4 regions of the Streptomyces sp. NPDC048248 genome follow, and region 4 is predicted to be linked to each of the others. Evidence: riboswitches for the same ligand, from Rfam matches in the RefSeq annotation. Region 4 holds a riboswitch; each other region holds the start of a gene.

Region 1 (4,204 bases), on a different contig from region 4:
CGCCGGCCTTGGCGTCGCCCGCGTCGGTGAGCCGGTCGATCTCGTCGGCGACGAACTGGGCCTCGTCGTGCTCGGTGTCGGCGACATAGCCGGTGATCTTGGGGCCGGCTCCGGCGTCCGTCCAGAGGTTCTTGGGGCGGCGGTTCTCGTTGCGCTCGATGACGGCGTTGGCGGCGCTGAGGATCGTCTGACTCGAGCGGTAGTTCTGCTCCAGCAGGATCGTCGTGGCGTCCGGGTAGTCCTCCTCGAACTGGAGGATGTTGCGGATCGTGGCGCCGCGGAAGGCGTAGATGGACTGGTCGGCGTCGCCGACGACGCACAGTTCGCCGGCGTCCTCCGCGGGGCCGACCAGTTCGCGTACGAGGGTGTACTGGGCGTGGTTGGTGTCCTGGTACTCGTCGACCAGCACGTGCCGGAAGCGGCGGCGGTAGTGGTCGGAGACATCCGGGAAGGCCTGGAGGAGGTTGACCGTCGTCATGATGATGTCGTCGAAGTCGAGGGCGTTGGCCTCGCGCAGGCGTGCTTGATACATCGAGTACGCCTCGGCGACGGACTTCTCGAACCCGTCGGCAGCCTGCTGGGCGAAGGTCTCCTCGTCGATGAGCTCGTTCTTGAGGTTGGAGACCTTGGCGCTGAAGGACTTGGGCGGGAAGCGCTTGGGGTCGAGATCGAGGTCCCGGCACACCAGCGCCATCAGCCGCTTGGAGTCGGCCGCGTCGTAGATCGAGAAGGAGGACGTGAAGCCCAGCTTCTTGCTCTCCCGGCGCAGGATCCGGACGCAGGCGCTGTGGAAGGTGGAGACCCACATGGCGTGGGCACGCGGGCCGACCAGCTCCTCGACGCGCTCCTTCATCTCGCCCGCGGCCTTGTTGGTGAAGGTGATGGCGAGGATCTGGCCCGGGTGCACACCGCGCGCGCCGAGCAGATGCGCGATGCGGTGCGTCAGGACGCGGGTCTTGCCGGAACCGGCGCCCGCGACGATCAGCAGCGGTCCGCCGGTGTGCGCCACGGCGGCCTTCTGCTGGTCGTTGAGTCCCTCCAGGAGGGCGTCCGGATCGACCGCGGGGCGCGCGGCGCCGTCGCGGTAGTAGAGGTCGCGCCCCGGGCCGATGGCGTGCGGGATCCCGCCGGGCACGTCGAAGCGGCCACCGAACAGGTCGGCGGGGATCTCCTCCTGTGCGGGACCGTCCTCGTCCTCGGGAGGCGGCGGGGGTTCCTCGCCCTTCGGGCCGAGGTCCGCCAGGAAGCTGTCGTCAAAGAGGCTGCTCATCGCCCACCGAGTCTAGGCGGCCCCACCGACAGCCCGCCCCGGAGTAGCCGATAGTGGGGTCCGAATCGGCCCGGGCGGCGCCGGAGGAGACCGGGAAGCGGCTGAACGGGAGCCGGTGACGGGTCGCGCAGGGGCCGAAATGGGACGGGCGGGGCCGTGGGGCGCCGAAACCGGGAGCCGGCGGGCGACGGGGACGGCGCCGGTTGTCGACGACGGGGCACCTCGGCCCGTTTCGTCACCGTCGTGCACCGGATCGTCACAGCCCGGAGCCATGGAGCGGGCCCTCGCCACCAGCACGAAGCCGACATCTGTCGCAACAACGCCTGGCACACGTTCAGGTCACGAAAAGGTTTCGGGCAAATCGAACATCAGCCTTCACAGGAGCCACACGAGTTGGCTACCGTGCTCGCTCGGGCAGCCCGCATCCCCGCAGACGACAGCGTCAGCACGGGCCGCCTCCGCCGAGTCCGGCCCTGCCACGAAGGCATCCGGAGCCGGGGACCCACCAGCACCACCGGGGTGAATCGATCGGCGCGGCCGCCCGAGGCGGACGCGGCGACCGTAGGGCAAGCCTTCCGTCAGCGACACCCGCCCGAACCCGACAGCTAACCCGGTAGGCGGTCCACGGAAGGAGTCGCCGGCCTTGGCGTCGCATCGCAAGCCGCGCACCCGCGTGCTCAGTTCGCCCGGAAGCCGCCGCACGGCAGCCGGGCTCACCACCGCCGCCCTCGCCTCGGTCACGCTGCTCTCGCAGTCCGCCGAAGCGGCGCCCCGGGCGCCCAAGCCCACCATCGAAGAGGTCAAGCAGAAGGTCGACGGCCTCTACCGCCAGGCCGAGGTCGCCACCCAGAAGTACAACGCCGCCAAGGAGAAGGCGGAGGAGCAGCGCGAGACCGTCGACAAGCTCCTCGACGCCGCCGCCAAGCGCGCGGAGCGGATGAACGAGTCCCGGCGCACGCTGGGCACGTTCGCGTCGGCCCAGTACCGCACCGGCGGCATGAACCCGACCGCGCAGCTGATGCTCGCGAAGGACCCGCAGCAGTTCGTCGACCGCAGCCACCTCATGGAGCGGCTGACCGGCCGGCAGAAGCAGGCGGTCACCGACTACCAGGAGCAGCAGGCCGAGGCCACCCGGCAGCGCGCGGAGGCGACCCGCAGTCTGGAGCGGCTGCAGGAGTCCCAGACGTCACTGAAGGAGTCCAAGCAGTCGGTCCAGGGCAAGCTGGCCGAGGCCCGGCAACTGCTGTCCCGGCTGACCGCCCAGGAGAAGGCGCGGCTGGCCGAGCTGGAGCGGAAGCGGGAGGCAGCGGCCGAGCGCAAGGCCGAGGAGCTGGCACGCAAGCAGGCGGAGGAGGAGCGCCGGCAGCGCGAGGAGCAGAAGCAGCCCGGCGACGGCACCTCGGACGGCTCGACCGGCGGCGGCAGCGACACCGGCGGTTCGTACTCGACCAAGGCCGACAAGGCGCTCGCCTTCGCCCGCGCACAGATGGGCAAGCCGTACGTCTGGGGCGCGACCGGCCCCACGTCCTACGACTGCTCGGGGCTGACCCAGGCGGCGTGGAAGGCGGCCGGGGTCGACCTGCCGCGCACGACCTGGGACCAGGTGAAGGTGGGCGAGCGGGTGGCCACCAAGGATCTTCAACCCGGTGACCTGGTCTTCTTCTACGACGACATCAGCCACGTCGGGATGTACATAGGCGGCGGCAAGATGATCCACGCACCGAAACCGGGCGCCAACGTCCGCGAGGAGTCGATCTACTACATGCCGATCTACGGGAGCGTCCGCCCGGCCTGACGCCGGCGCCGCTCTTCCAAGGCCACCCCCCACGGCCACCCCCCACACGCCACCGCGCGGTCACCGCCCCGGAAGTCCGAACCGGACTCCGGAGGCGGGGACCGCGCGGTGAGCCGTCTGCTGGGCCGTCCGCCGGACCTTGCGCGGATGACGCCGTGAGCGCGCGAGCGGCGTACGGGGCCGGATCAGGTCCAGAGCACCGCGATGAAGATGTTGGCGACCGTGAGCAGGCCGACCGCGCCGAACAGCGGCTTGGCGACGGTCTCCTCGTCCCTCTTGACGTAGACCAGCGCCAGGATCACCACCAGGACGGCCATCTTGATGCCGATCTTGATGTTGTTGAGGTCCTGGTCCTGCGCCTGGTTCAGGCCGACCAGCACGATGCCGGTGACCAGCATCGTCAGCGCGCCGTGCAGCATGGCCGGCACGAACCGGGCCCCGCCTGCGCTCATCGCCTTCATCTGGGTCAGGAAGCCGCCCAGCAGGGAGGCGATGCCGATGATGTGCAGGCCGACGAAGATATTGATTACTACGTCCATAGTGCTGGATCGTATCCGCCGCATAGCACGCGCCTTCGGGCAGGGCACCCCCGATCGCCGCATCGGTCAGGGCAGGCAGGCAGCCGACCGCAGCCACGGCGACCGGGCGGTCAGCTACGGACAATCGGCGGTCGAAAGCGAGCAATGCCGGGCAAGCGGGCTCGCCCCGGGGAGGCGCAGGTTTAGCGTCCTCCTCCAGGCGGTCGACTCCCCGCTGTCGCCGGTCTCCGCCCCGGCGACGCGTCGACCGCCCCGCCCGAAGGAATGGCGGCGGCCCGCTCCCCCTCTTCACGGGCCGCCGCCTGACCCACCGGATCCCGCCCGGACCACCCGGGCCACGCACGGCCCGAAGGGAAGGAAGTGACGGCCACAGTGGCGTCGCACCGCAGGACCAGGCACCACCCGCTCGCCCCGCTCGCCCTCACCGGCAGCACGGCGCGCGGCGCGCGCACCGCCCGTACGGCCACCGTTCTGGCCCTCGCCGGAGCCGCCACCGCCACCGCCTTCGACGGCACCGGCCAGGCCGCACCCGAACTCACCCCCGCCCAGGTGCAGGACCGGGTCGACACGCTGTACCAGGAGGCAGAGGTGGCGACACAG
Region 2 (4,204 bases), on a different contig from region 4:
GCGTTCGGGCCACCGAGGTAGCGGAACAGCGGGAGGTCACTGGCCTCGGAGGCGGCGTGCGCGACGGCGAGGGAGACGCCGAGGATGGCGTTGGCGCCGAGGGAGCCCTTGTTGTCCGTGGCGTCCAGGTCGAACATCGCCTGGTCGATCAGACGCTGCTCGGTCGCGTCGTAGCCGACGAGCTCCGGGCCGATCTGCTCGATGACGGCCAGGACGGCCTTCTCCACGCCCTTGCCCATGTAGCGGCTCGGGTCGCCGTCACGGAGCTCGATGGCCTCGAAGGCACCGGTCGAGGCGCCGGACGGAACGGCGGCACGGCCCGTGCTGCCGTCGTCGAGGCCGACCTCGACCTCGACCGTGGGATTACCTCGCGAGTCGAGAATTTCGCGGGCTACGACGACGTCGATGGACGGCACGTTGTCTCCTTCATGGGTGTCTGGAGTTCTGCAGCACGAGCCTAACGGCCTTGGGCGCATCCGTTCGCCCTCGGCCCGCTCAGTGGGACGAAAAGAGGCCCAAAAGCCCAGCTCATGGGAGGTTTCACCGCTTTGTTCGCAGAGCGGGAAAAGTTGCCGGACGATGCTGGTCAGGACCGCCTGCCGGGGCCGGGTACGCGCCCTGGCCCGCGACACGCGTTCGGGCCGTCGACACGGAGAAGCCCCGCCGCGGCGCGATGGGGGATGGCGCGCCGCGGCGGGGCGGTCTCACACACGAGCGTGTGGAGCGGAGGAGCAAACGCGGTGGACGCGGGGGACGCGAGTGGGGAGGAGCGGTCCGTCCCCGGTTCACACCGGCTGCCCGGCCTCGGACCCCGCGACGGCCGGGGCGGGCGGATCGTGCGTACCGCCGTACGCACGGACCGCCCGGCCGGCCGGAGGCGGTGAGGTCCTCGGCGCCCCTGTGCGGGGGTCGGCTCAGACGTCGAGCTTCTGGCCGGGGATGATCAGGTTCGGGTTGCCGCCGATGACGGACTTGTTGTCCGCGTAGAGCGCCTTCCAGGTGGTGCCGTGCGCCTTGGCGATCTTGGCGAGGGTGTCGCCCGCCTTGACGGTGTAGTTGCCGGAGCCGTTGGACTTCGGGGCCGGCTTCGACTTCTCGGGCGCGGGGGCCGGGGCCTGCTTCTCGGCCTTCTCGCCGGTGTTGCCCTGCGGGGCGTCGCCGGAGGTGTCGAGGTCGGGGGAGGGGCCACCGGCGGTCAGGTTGCCGGCGCCGGCGCAGGACCAGGCACCGGGGCCCTGGATGGCGAGCAGCTTCTCGGCGGCGGCTATCTGCTGGCTCTTGGTGGCCAGGTCGGCGCGCGCCGCGTACTGGGTGCCACCGGCGGCGGCCCAGCTGGAGTTGGAGAACTGCAGGCCGCCGTAGTAGCCGTTGCCGGTGTTGATCGACCAGTTGCCACCGGACTCGCACTGGGCGACGGCGTCCCAGGTCTCGACGGACGCGGCGGAGGCGGAGGAGGCGCCCATGAGCGGGACGGCCACGGCAGCACCGGCGACACCGGCGAGGGTGACGACGCGGACGGCCTTGGAGGGACGACGGTGCTTGCCCTTGTTGTTCAGCATGGTTCGTTCGTTTCCTCACCGACGCCTGCGAGGTGAGCTGTCGGGTTCGGGCCATGTGAGTTGCCCGGCCGCGTGTACATGACACACGACTTCACCCCAAGCCGGTTGACCCGCTTTCACGGGTGGGGCCGGCGCTTACCTTGGGTCCCCCGCTCCTGCCTTCGGCGCTTGCGCGTCGACCGCCTTCGACCACCGGCAGGATTCGGCGTGTGATCGAAGGGCCCGCTTTGGCGAGCGGTCCTGACCGTAAGCAGGAACCCCCTTGGTGTTCAAACCCCACCATCTGAACCAAGTTGACCGTTTTTGATCATAGGGTGCACCCATTTCTGCAGGTGGACCCATGTTTGGGATTGGCGCACGAGCCGGATGCCGCACCCAGGAACGAGAGCCTTGTCTCACTTTCCCAAAAGGGTGCGAAGGGGAGCGAATTACCCTGCGATGTGCCCGAGATCGAGGATCTGGCCCGGCTTGATCAGGTCCGCGTCGGCGCCGACGACGTCCTCGTTGCGGTCGTAGAGTGCGGGCCACCCACCGGGCACCTCACGGGCCTCAGCGATGGCTGACAGGCTGTCACCGGCGCGCACGGTGTAGTCGCCGCCGGCCGGACCGGTCTGGTGCGCGTCACCGTCACGGGAGGCGTGCCGGCCCGACGACCGGCCGCCGTCGTCCGCCTCGCCCGCGCCCTCGCCGCTCTCCTCGGCGCCGCCGCGGTGCCTGCCCGTGCCGGGCGTCCGATCCTTCGCGGAGTCGCCGCCTGCGGACGCGTCATCCGGCACGTCCGTCCCGTCGGTGCGGTTGCCGCCCTCGTCCGGGCCGTCGGCACGGGAGGGGTCATCGGAACGGGAGGGGTCGTCGCCCCGGTCGTCCGACGTCGGGGAGTCGGACGACTCGGAATCCGCGGGCCCGGACGGCTCGGCGGAATCCGACGCGTCAGGGGAAGGTGTCGCCTCGGAGGGCTTGTCGTCCTCGGACGGGGCGGAGCCGTCGTCGTCGGACGGGTCGGACGAGCCGGAGCCGTCGGACGGGTCCAGAAGGTCCGGGTCGAGGAGGCTCACGCCGCCCGGGTCGACCTCGGGTGACGAGCCGTCCGCGGTCAGCCCGGCGTTCACCGCACAGCTGGGCCAGGCGTCGGGTCCGCGGTCGTCCAGGATCGCCTCGGCCACGGATATCTGCTGGGAGCGGCTGGCGAGGTCGGGGCGCGAGGCGTAGTCAGCGCCGCCGTACTCGTCCCACATGTCCTGGGTCAGTTGCAGGCCGCCGTAGAAGCCGTTGCCCGAGGCCGCGCTCCACATCCCGCCGCTCTCGCACTGCGCGACGCGGTCCCAGGTCGCGGTGTCGGCGGCGTGTGCGCCACTCGCCCCGAGCAGCGGCAGGGCGATACCGGCGCCGGTGACCCCCGCCGTGACAAAGATGGCCGGTGCTTGACGGGGGCGCCGGTGTCGGCCGTTCCCGGAACGCATGCGGTTGCCTTTCGCGCGGCGGTGGAGTTGTCCGATCGTCGGCCGCGCCCGGCACACCAATACATCCGGTGCACCAGGTTTGACTTCCGCCGATCGGGTGAAGCTCTTCGGTTCGGTCGAAAGGTAGCCGGGGTCACGGGTAGTCACAAGCCGGTGTAGTGGAGATCACGTAAAGGTCACACAGGTGACGGAGCGTCAATTCTGGACCCGTCCCCGGTCAGGGCCGCGGAGGCGTGAACTCCACCGGAAGCGAGCGCAGTCCGCGCATGATGAGACCGCCGCGCCAGCGCAAATCATCAGGTTCCGCCGCAAGCCGGATGTCCGGCAGCCGGGTCAGCAGCGTCGCGAGGGCGGTCTGCCCTTCGAGCCGGGCCAGCGGGGCACCCAGGCAGTAGTGGATGCCGTGCCCGTATCCCAGGTGCTGGTTGTCGCGCCGGGTGAGGTCGAGGGTGTCCGGCTCGGGGAACCGCTCCGGGTCGCGATCCGCCGCGGCCAGCACCACCAGGACGGGGTCGCCCTCGGCGATGCGCTGCCCGCCCAGCGTCAGCTCCTGCGTCGCGAACCGCCACGTCGCCAGCTCGACCGGACCGTCGTAGCGCAGCAGCTCCTCGATGCCGGTGGCGAGCAGCTCGGTGTCCCCCGCCTCCATCGACTTCTGCAGCAGTTCCCGCTGCGCGGGGTTGCGCAGCAGTGCGTAGGTGCCGTTGCCGATGAGGTTGACGGTGGTCTCGAAGCCGGCGAAGAGCAGGATGAAGGCCATCGCCGCGACCTCGTTCTCACTGAGGTGCTCACCGTGGTCGGAGGCGCGGATCAGGCCGGAGATCAGGTCCTCGTCCGCCTCGTCGCCGAGGGACTCGCGCTTGCGGTGGATCAGTTCGGCGAGATAGCCGCGCATCTTCTTCACCGACCTGGCGACCCCGCCGCGCGGGCCGCCGCCGTGCCGGATCATCATCCCCGCCCAGTCCCGGAAGTCGTCCTGGTCCTCGCGCGGGACGCCGAGCAGATCGCAGATCGCGTAGATCGGGAGCGGGAAGGCGAACTCGTGGATGAGGTCCGCCGCTCCGGTCTCCGCGCCCGGCTGCTTGGCGATCATGGCGTCGATGAGGGAGTCGGTCAGCTCCTGCACCCGGGGGGCGAAGGCCGCGACCCGGCGCGGGGTGAACGCCTTCGCCACCAGGCGGCGGA
Region 3 (4,204 bases), on a different contig from region 4:
ACGAGCCCACCGAGCCGGCCGACGCGGCCGCCGGCACCGCTGAGAACGACGACGAGGAGGCGGCCCAGTGAGCGACGCCGTGACCAGCGCAGATTCCACCATGACCAGCATGGAGTTCCACCCCAGGCCGCAGGGTGGCGCGCCCCGGCCGTGGGCCTTCCCGGCACCGGACCGCGGCCAACTGCCCAACGGGCTCACCCTCCTGACCAGCCACCGCCCCGGTCAGCAGGTCGTCGCCGTCGAGATCAACCTCGTCGCGCCCCTGGAGGCCGAGCCCGAGGGCCTGGACGGCGTCGCCACGATCATGGCCCGCGCGCTGTCCGAGGGCACCGACAAGCACGACGCCGAGGAGTTCGCGGCCGAGCTGGAGCGCTGCGGCGCCACCATGGACGCGCACGCCGACCACCCCGGTCTGCGGGTCTCCCTCGAAGTGCCGGCGTCGCGGCTGGACCACGCCCTCGGCCTGCTCGCCGACGCGCTGCGCGCGCCCGCCTTCCCGGACAGCGAGATCGAGCGGCTGGTGCGCAACCGCCTCGACGAGATCCCGCACGAGCTCGCCAACCCCGCCCGGCGGGCCGCGATGGCCCTGTCCAAGGAACTGTTCCCGGCGACCTCCCGGATGTCGCGGCCCCGCCAGGGCACCGAGGAGACCGTCGAGCGGATCGACGCCGCGGCCGTGCGAGCCTTCTACGCGGCGCATGTACGGCCCGCGACGGCCACCGCCGTCATCGTCGGTGACTTCACCGGCATCGACCTGGACGCGTCGCTCGCCGGCACCCTCGGCGCCTGGACGGGTTCGACCGCCGAGCCGGTGAAGGCCTCGCCGATCACCGCGGACGACACCGGCCGCGTGGTGATCGTGGACCGCCCCGGCGCCGTCCAGACGCAGCTGCTCATCGGCCGCATCGGTGCCGACCGGCACGACCGGGTCTGGCCCGCGCAGGTCCTCGGCACGTACTGCCTGGGCGGCACCCTCACCTCCCGCCTGGACCGCGTCCTGCGCGAGGAGAAGGGCTACACGTACGGGGTGCGTGCGTTCGGCCAGGTGCTGCGCTCCACCGCGGACGGCAGCGGCGCCGCGATGCTCGCCATCAGCGGCTCGGTCGACACCGCCTCCACCGGCCCGGCGCTGGAGGACCTGTGGAAGGTGCTCCGCACCGTGGCGGCGGAGGGACTCACGGACGCCGAGCGCGATGTCGCCGTGCAGAACCTCGTGGGGGTCGCGCCGCTGAAGTACGAGACGGCTGCCGCCGTCGCGGGCACCCTCGCCGACCAGGTCGAGCAGCATCTGCCGGACGACTTCCAGGCGCAGCTGTACGCGCGGCTGGCCGAGACCGGCACGGTCGAGGCGACCGCCGCGGTGGTGAACGCCTTCCCCGGGGACCGGCTGGTGACGATCCTGGTGGGCGACGCCGCGCAGATCGCCGAGCCCGTCAAGGCACTGGGCATCGGTGAGGTGAAGGTCGTCGGCGGCTGACCTGCCGTTGGTGACACCGCGGCGGTCCGGCGGGGGCCGGTGACCGTCGCTCATATGGCATGAAAAGGGATCCCGTGACGCTCGCTCGTCACGGGATCACCTTTATGTCCGGATTGTTGTGGCTGGTTGCGTGGTGCCCCTGTGGCGTGCCGCACAAAGTGCCGGTTCTGTTTGCCGATTGAAAGATGTCCCGTTTAGCGTCAGTCCGGCTGTTCGTCAGAAGTACGCCGCAACCGTGGCACCGGGCAGTCATCGCCGAGTCCCCGTACGGCGCGAGCCAGGGGAGCCGGGGACCCACATGTCCCCTGGGGTGAATCGGATCCCTCCTCGGAGGGGGCCGTAGGAGACCTTCCTGCTCCGAACCCGTCAGCTAACCCGGTAGGCGAGAAGGAAGGAAAGGACAAGCCAGCACATGGCGTTCACCCGTGCCACCGGGAAGCATCGTGGTGCGAGCCGCACTGCTCGCACGACCCGCAAAATCGCCGGCATAGCCACCCTCACCGCCACCGGCGTCGTCGCCTCCGTGGCCTCGCCGGCGCTGGCCGCCACGGACGCGGCCCCCACCCAGGGCACCGGCCTGCAGCAGGCCGTCGTGGCCGGCGACCAACTCGCCGGCCGCATCGCCGCCCAGGCCGACGCCCAGCAGGCGGCCGCCGAGGCCGCCGCCGCGAAGGCCAAGGCCGAGGCCCTGGCCGAGAAGGTGGCCGAGGAGGCCAAGCAGCGCGCCGAGGAAGCCAAGAAGAAGGCCGAGGCGAAGGCCAAGGCGGAGCGCGAGGCCAAGGAGCGCGCCGCGCGCGAGGCGGAGCGCAAGCGCCTCAACGCCTTCGTCGCGCCCGTCGAGGGCTCCTACGTCTCCACCCCGTACAAAGCCACCAGCGGTCTGTGGTCCTCCGGCAGCCACTCCGGCATCGACTTCCACGCCGCCTCGGGCAGCTCGGTGCACGCCGTGGGCCGTGGCACCGTCGTCGAGGCCGGCTGGGGCGGCGCGTACGGCAACAACATCGTGATCAAGATGAACGACGGCACGTACACCCAGTACGGCCACTTGTCGTCGCTGGGCGTCTCGGTCGGCCAGACCGTCACCCCCGGCCAGCAGATCGGCCTCTCCGGCGCCACCGGCAACGTCACCGGGCCGCACCTGCACTTCGAGGCCCGCACCGGCCCCGACTACGGCTCGGACATCGACCCGATCGCCTACCTCCGCGGCCACGGCGTCAACGTCTGACGCGTACGGCACCGCAGCCTCTCCGAAGCCCCGGCCACGGCCGGGGCTTCGGCGTTATCGGTGCACGCCGCTCACCGGACAGGCCGATGGCCAAAAAATATCCATGAATACCCGAAGCCCGTCGGAAAACCCGTCCCGGTCGAATAGAGTCACGGAAATGTCGCCGATCGGCGGCGTTTCCAGGGGATTACGGCGGAGGCACGGACGATGCGAGGCCATATTTCCGCGCAGGCGGTATGCACGGCGATTCGCGACGACATCGTCTCCGGTGTGCTCGCGCCGGGGAGCAGGCTGATCGAGGACATCCTGGCGGCCCGTTACGGCGTCTCCAGGGTCCCCGTCCGGGAGGCGCTGCGGACCTTGCAGTCCGAGGGGTTCGTCACCACCCGGCATCATGCGGGCGCCTGCGTCGCCGAGCCGACCGAGCAGGAGGCCGCCGATCTGCTGGACATCCGCGCCCTGTTGGAGCCCCTGGGCGCCGCCCGCGCGGCCACCCGCCGCAGTCCCGCCCACCTCAAGGTGCTGCGCGGCCTCGTCCGGCTGGGCCGGGAGCGCGCCCGCCACGGCCACCCCGCGGACCTGCGTCAACTGGACGGCTGGTTCCACGAAACCCTCGCCCAGGCGGCCGGCAGCCCCAGCTTGACGGCGCTGCTCACACAGCTGCGGCGCAAGATCGAGTGGATGTACGTCGTGGAACTGCCCGTCCGAGTCGCCGAGTCGTGGGACGAGCACGGCGCGGTGTTGGACGCGGTGGCCCGGGGTGACGCCGAGCGCGCCCGCGTCTTGATGGCCGCTCATATCGAGCGGTCCCTGCCCGTGCACCGGCTGCGCAGGCCCGGCGCGGCCGAGGTGAGGAAGCCGAAACAGCCCGTCAACACGGCGCGCGCCCGACATTAACAAAGGCCCTGTATACAAAGAAGGCGCGTAATGCGTTGCGCACGGGGAAACGGCGGCCGGCATTCGGCTTGTTTTCTCACGGCCGGGCCCGGAATTCGGTGCACCGGATATTCGGCATGCCTGCGTGGCGGCGCCGAATTACCGTCGCAATGCCTTGGCATAATGCGCGGCGCTGATTATCCCGCGCCATTTTTCTGCCGGTTCCACCGAAGCTGACCGCCCGAACCTGGCCGCCGAGGCTCTTGGGTGCTTAACAGGGAACGCCCCGCTTCGCCGGGAGCTACGAGCTCCCGTCGGAGGCTTCGAGGCTTCTGCCGGCGCCGGCACGCCCCGGCAACGGGACTGTCCCGGAGACGGAACGGCCGAACGGCGAAAACGGCCCGGGCAACGAAAACGGCCCCGCCGTGGCGACCGTTGGCCGGTCGCCACGGCGGGGCCGTGGACGCTTGGGGTCCCCAGGGACTCAGACGGTCTCGGGGAGCTCCTCAAGGCCGTCCGCGACGAGCTTGGCCAGGCGGTCGAGCGCGGCGTCGGCGCCTTCGGCGTCGGAGGCCAGCACGATTTCCTCGCCACCCTCGGCGCCGAGGCCCAGGACCGCGAGCATG
Region 4 (4,204 bases):
CGGGCGGCGACGTCGGCGAGTTCGCCCTCGTAGGTGTCGCGGGAGACCAGGTTGTAGTGCGGCTGCAGGGCGACGTACCGGGCGAGGCCCTCGCTCGTGGAGAAGGCCAGGGACTCCTCCAGGCGCCGCGCGGAGATGTTGGACGCGGCGATCTCGCGGACCTTGCCGGCCCGTACGAGGTCGTCGAGGGCGGTCAGGAACTCCGAGACCTCGACCGACTCGTCGTCGTAGTGGGTGTAGTAGAGGTCGATGTAGTCGGTGCGCAGCCGGGTCAGGGACTCGTCGACGGCGCCCTTGATGGTGGGGGCGGACAGGCCCTTGAAGTCGGGGTGCGCGCCGACCTTGGTGGCGATGACGACGTCCTCGCGATTGCCGCGCGCTGCCAGCCAGTTGCCGATGACGGTCTCGGACTCGCCGCCCTTGTTGCCCGGCACCCAGGCCGAGTAGACGTCTGCGGTGTCGATGAAGTTGCCGCCGCCCGCCACGTACGCGTCGAGCACGGCGAAGGACTCGGCTTCGTCCGCCGTCCAGCCGAAGACATTGCCGCCGAGGGACAGGGGGGAGACGGAGAGCGAGCCGAGGCTCTTGTGTGTCGCGGTCATGCGTGGTTGCAGCGTCGGTTCGGAGAGGAAAATTCCCCCGCCGGCAGGGCGATCCCGAGCGCAGCCCCCGCAAGGCAGTCCATCGGCGCGGTCGCACGCGGGCTTCCGCTACGGTCCTGCGACTCCCCGGCTGCGATCTTCGCTCGGCCCTCGCTGTTCGCCCACCCGCCGGGCACCGCTGCCCACTTCGTCGACAGGGCCCCTTTCCGAAGCTCCCCCCCCCGCCCGCGCATCGCAGAAGCCGCGCCCCTCAGGGACGCGGCCTCCGGCACAGCGGCTCGCACGGCTACCGGGGTGAACCACCGGCCGGTTCGCCGGGGCTCCCCGCTGCTGCCGCCTCACGCGCCTCTCAGACACTCACCCCGTGGCCGCGCAGCCACGTCATCGGGTCGATCGGGTCGCCGGCGCCCGGGCGGACCTCCAGGTGGAGGTGGGGGCCGGTGACGTTGCCTGTGGCGCCGACGCGGCCGATGACGTCACCGGCCTTGACCTCGCCGGAGGTCTTCACCATGGACGACAGGTGGCAGAACCAGAGTTCGGTGCCGTCGTCCATGGTGAGGACGATGCGGTAGCCGTACGCACCGGCCCAGCCGGCCTGGGTGATGGTGCCGGAGTGCACGGCCTTGACGAGAGTGCCGGTCGGTGCGGCGAAGTCCTGGCCGGTGTGATCGGCGGACCAGCGGTCGCCGGCCTGCCCGAAGCTCGCGGTGAGGGTGTATGAGGAGACGGGGGCGATGAAGCTCCGCGCCAGCTTGGCGAGGCGCTCCGCCTCGGCCTTCTTGCTGGCGGCCTCCGCCGCCTCGCGTTTGGCCTCCAGCTCCGCCGCCTTCTTGGCAGCGGCAGCCTTCTCGGCCTCCTTCTGGTGGTCGGCCGCGTCCTCCTCGGCCTTCTCGACGGCCGCGTCCTGGGCGGCATCGCGCGCTTGCTGCTCGCCGGCACCCTGCTGGGCGTCGGCCTGCTGCAGGATGCGGTTGCGCAGTGCCTCGCCCGCGTCCTTGCCCTGGGAGGCGAGGGGGGCGCCGGCGACCGCGGAGTCCGCGCCACCCGCGGCCGATGCGGCAGAACCGGAGTCCTGGTCCGCGTCGGATATGAGGCCACCGATGCCGGGGAGCGACTTGGCGTCCGGCAGCTTCTCGGAGAGGTCGTCGGCCATGCCGCTGACGTCCGGCATCGAGATCGGGACCGGCGGCCGGCCCTCGGCCGTGGCCATCCCGCCGGCGCCGACCGCGGCGATCACGCCGACGCCCAGGACGGTGCTGCTGCGGGCGAGTCCGCCGCCGCGCTGTCTGGCCACCCGGTGCTTGCCGCGGACGGGGCGGATGGACTCCTCGGTGGGATTCCACTCCTCCCATTCCCCGTCGCCGTCACGGTCGGCGGGAGGGAATCCGAATCCGGAGTCCCGGACGTCGAGGGGACCTCGGCCGTCAGGGGATCCCGGGCCGTGGAGGGGACCCGGCCCGTCGAAGACGCTCCGGTCATCGAGGTCGTAGGCGGACGGAACCTCGGGGGCAGGCCTGTTGGACGCCACGGGGGCGCACTCCTTTCCTTCCTTCTCGCCTACCGGGTTAGCTGACGGGTTCGGAGCAGGAAGGTCTCCTACGGGCACCCTCTGGCGAGAGCGTCCGATTCACCCCAAGGTGGTGGTTCCCCGGTTCCCTTGGTGCAGTTCGGTGCGTTTCGGTGCGCCTTCGGCGAGCTCGGCAGGGCCGGTGTGTTCCGCGGCTCCGGCCGACGGCTTCGGGCCTTCGGCGCGACTCGGCGGTCTTCGGTGCACCGGAGCAGGTCGTGCGGCCGACCGGTACGAGGTGCGGTGGCGGCGTGCGCGATGTGCAGAAGGTGCGTGAAGTGCGGGAGTTGCGTGAAGTTCGGAGCGAGACTGGAGATACGGAGGGTGCGGCATTGCTGGGAGTGCTGGAGGTGCGGGAGTGCGTGAAGTGCGCTTACGGGATTCGGCGTCGGCGCGCGGTGCCGCCACTTGCGACGGCTGGGACGACCGCGCTGCGTTATCGGACAGTAATAGAGATGGCCACTGAATTCCAAGCGTTCCCGGGAATCCGTATGTGCTCCGTAGGACCTTTGGCTTGGACTTTTTCACCCATGGGTGCCCCAATCCGGGCGAGTTGATCGCTCCGCTCCAAACGATCTCGCGACGATCGTGCGCCAGTCGTTATGCGGAGGGGTGCCCGCCCCTCACGGAGCGTGAGAGCAGTAACGTCGGATCATGGTCGTCAACGTCGTCAACAGCGCGCAGACAGTGGCCGATCGATACCGGGAGTTCTCCTGGCAGCAGGCGCGGGGGCAGTCCGACGCCCACGAGGAGCTGACCGCGCGGATCAGTCAGGACGCCGAGTTCTGCGACGTGCTCGCGGGTTCGCTGCCCGCCGGGAACAAGCAGCAGCCCAATCTCCTCCTCGCCGCCGTCCGCTATCTCGACGGTCCGCACGCCGAACAGGGCCCGCACGGTGAGGCCGCGTACGGGCGCTGGCGGGAGTGGACGATCCGGCACTGGGACGAGGTCCGCGCGGTGATCATGCAGCGCGCCACCCAGACCAACGAGCCTGCCCGCTGCGCCACCCTGCTTCCGCTGCTCGCCCGGCTGCCACAGCCGCTGGCGCTCCTGGAGGTCGGTACGTCGGCCGGGCTGTGTCTGCACCCCGATCGCTACCGCTACCGCTACGAGGGCGGTACCGAGGGACGCGGCCACGGCACCCAGGAGATGGGCGCCCCGGGGAGCCCGGTGACGTTCACCTGCCGTACGAGCCGGGCGACGCCCCCGCCGGCGGACGGTCCGCCCGCGCCCACCTCCCTGCCGGAGATCGTCTGGCGTGCGGGCATCGATCTGGACCCGCTCGACCCGATCGCCCGGCCCGACGACCATCGCTGGCTGCAGGCCCTGATCTGGCCCGGCCAGCGGGCGCGTGCGGACCGGCTCGCGGCCGCCGTCGAAGCGGTACGGGACGCGCCCCGCCCCGCTATCGTCCGCGGGGATCTGGTCGACGAGCTGCCGGCGCTGGCCGCCGCGGCCCCGCGGGAGGCGACGCTGGTCATCTTCCACAGCACCGTGCTGATGTATCTGCCGCCGGCCCGCCGTGCGGAGTTCGCCCGGCTCGTACGGTCCGTCCTCGCCGAGCGGGGTGGCCCCGGGCACTGGATCTCCAACGAGCACCACACCGAGCTGCCCTGGATCACCGACCCGGCGCACGACGCGCTGCCCCCCGAGTACGCACACCTGCTGACGCTCTCGCTGAACGAGCAACCGGTCGCCCTCACCGGACCGCACGGCCAGATCCTGCACTGGCTCCGGGAACCCGACCTCGGGGCCCGCTGACCGCCCTGCCCGGACGAAGGGGCCCGAGGGCGGCGGAGCCCCGTAGCGGCCCGAAGGCCGCCGAGCCCGAAGGAGGGTACGGAGCCGCGGGCAAGGGAGCCGCCGCCGCTAGACCCCCAGCGGCCGCTGCACCGCGAGCAGCGCCATGTCGTCGGCGGGCGCCCCTCCCGTGTGCCGCGCGACGTCCTTCACCAGCAGGTCGAGGAGGTCCGCCGGGCCGTTGAAATGACGGCCGCGCAGCCTGGCCGACGGGTCGTAGAACCGATTGGCGAGG

The links. Region 4 has a riboswitch for cyclic di-AMP ahead of ACGFZW_RS13685 (M23 family metallopeptidase). Riboswitches for the same ligand answer to the same signal wherever they lie in the genome.
Region 1: it holds a riboswitch for cyclic di-AMP, as region 4 does, so the genes downstream of both, ACGFZW_RS21055 (NlpC/P60 family protein) here and ACGFZW_RS13685 (M23 family metallopeptidase) in region 4, are expected to answer to the same signal.
Region 2: it holds a riboswitch for cyclic di-AMP, as region 4 does, so the genes downstream of both, ACGFZW_RS09215 (transglycosylase family protein) here and ACGFZW_RS13685 (M23 family metallopeptidase) in region 4, are expected to answer to the same signal.
Region 3: it holds a riboswitch for cyclic di-AMP, as region 4 does, so the genes downstream of both, ACGFZW_RS14200 (M23 family metallopeptidase) here and ACGFZW_RS13685 (M23 family metallopeptidase) in region 4, are expected to answer to the same signal.

What each region holds. Positions count from the first base shown of each region.
Region 1 covers NZ_JBICZL010000009.1:185,677-189,880, forward strand. Annotated here, with positions in the region: gene pcrA (DNA helicase PcrA) at 1-1,270, opposite strand, end outside; cyclic di-AMP (ydaO/yuaA leader) riboswitch at 1,720-1,906, shown strand; gene ACGFZW_RS21055 (NlpC/P60 family protein) at 1,914-3,065, shown strand; gene ACGFZW_RS21060 (hypothetical protein) at 3,251-3,604, opposite strand; gene ACGFZW_RS21065 (NlpC/P60 family protein) at 3,965-4,204, shown strand, end outside.
Region 2 covers NZ_JBICZL010000004.1:67,824-72,027, forward strand. Annotated here, with positions in the region: gene eno (phosphopyruvate hydratase) at 1-416, opposite strand, end outside; gene ACGFZW_RS09215 (transglycosylase family protein) at 915-1,559, opposite strand; cyclic di-AMP (ydaO/yuaA leader) riboswitch at 1,567-1,777, opposite strand; gene ACGFZW_RS09220 (transglycosylase family protein) at 1,988-3,019, opposite strand; gene ACGFZW_RS09225 (cytochrome P450) at 3,237-4,204, opposite strand, start outside.
Region 3 covers NZ_JBICZL010000006.1:115,783-119,986, forward strand. Annotated here, with positions in the region: gene ACGFZW_RS14190 (M16 family metallopeptidase) at 1-71, shown strand, start outside; gene ACGFZW_RS14195 (M16 family metallopeptidase) at 101-1,477, shown strand; cyclic di-AMP (ydaO/yuaA leader) riboswitch at 1,721-1,877, shown strand; gene ACGFZW_RS14200 (M23 family metallopeptidase) at 1,890-2,702, shown strand; gene ACGFZW_RS14205 (GntR family transcriptional regulator) at 2,910-3,599, shown strand; gene ACGFZW_RS14210 (HPr family phosphocarrier protein) at 4,063-4,204, opposite strand, start outside.
Region 4 covers NZ_JBICZL010000005.1:513,622-517,825, reverse strand. Annotated here, with positions in the region: gene ACGFZW_RS13690 (aldo/keto reductase) at 1-602, opposite strand, end outside; gene ACGFZW_RS13685 (M23 family metallopeptidase) at 952-2,130, opposite strand; cyclic di-AMP (ydaO/yuaA leader) riboswitch at 2,142-2,285, opposite strand; gene ACGFZW_RS13680 (DUF2332 family protein) at 2,824-3,930, shown strand; gene ACGFZW_RS13675 (PP2C family protein-serine/threonine phosphatase) at 4,039-4,204, opposite strand, start outside.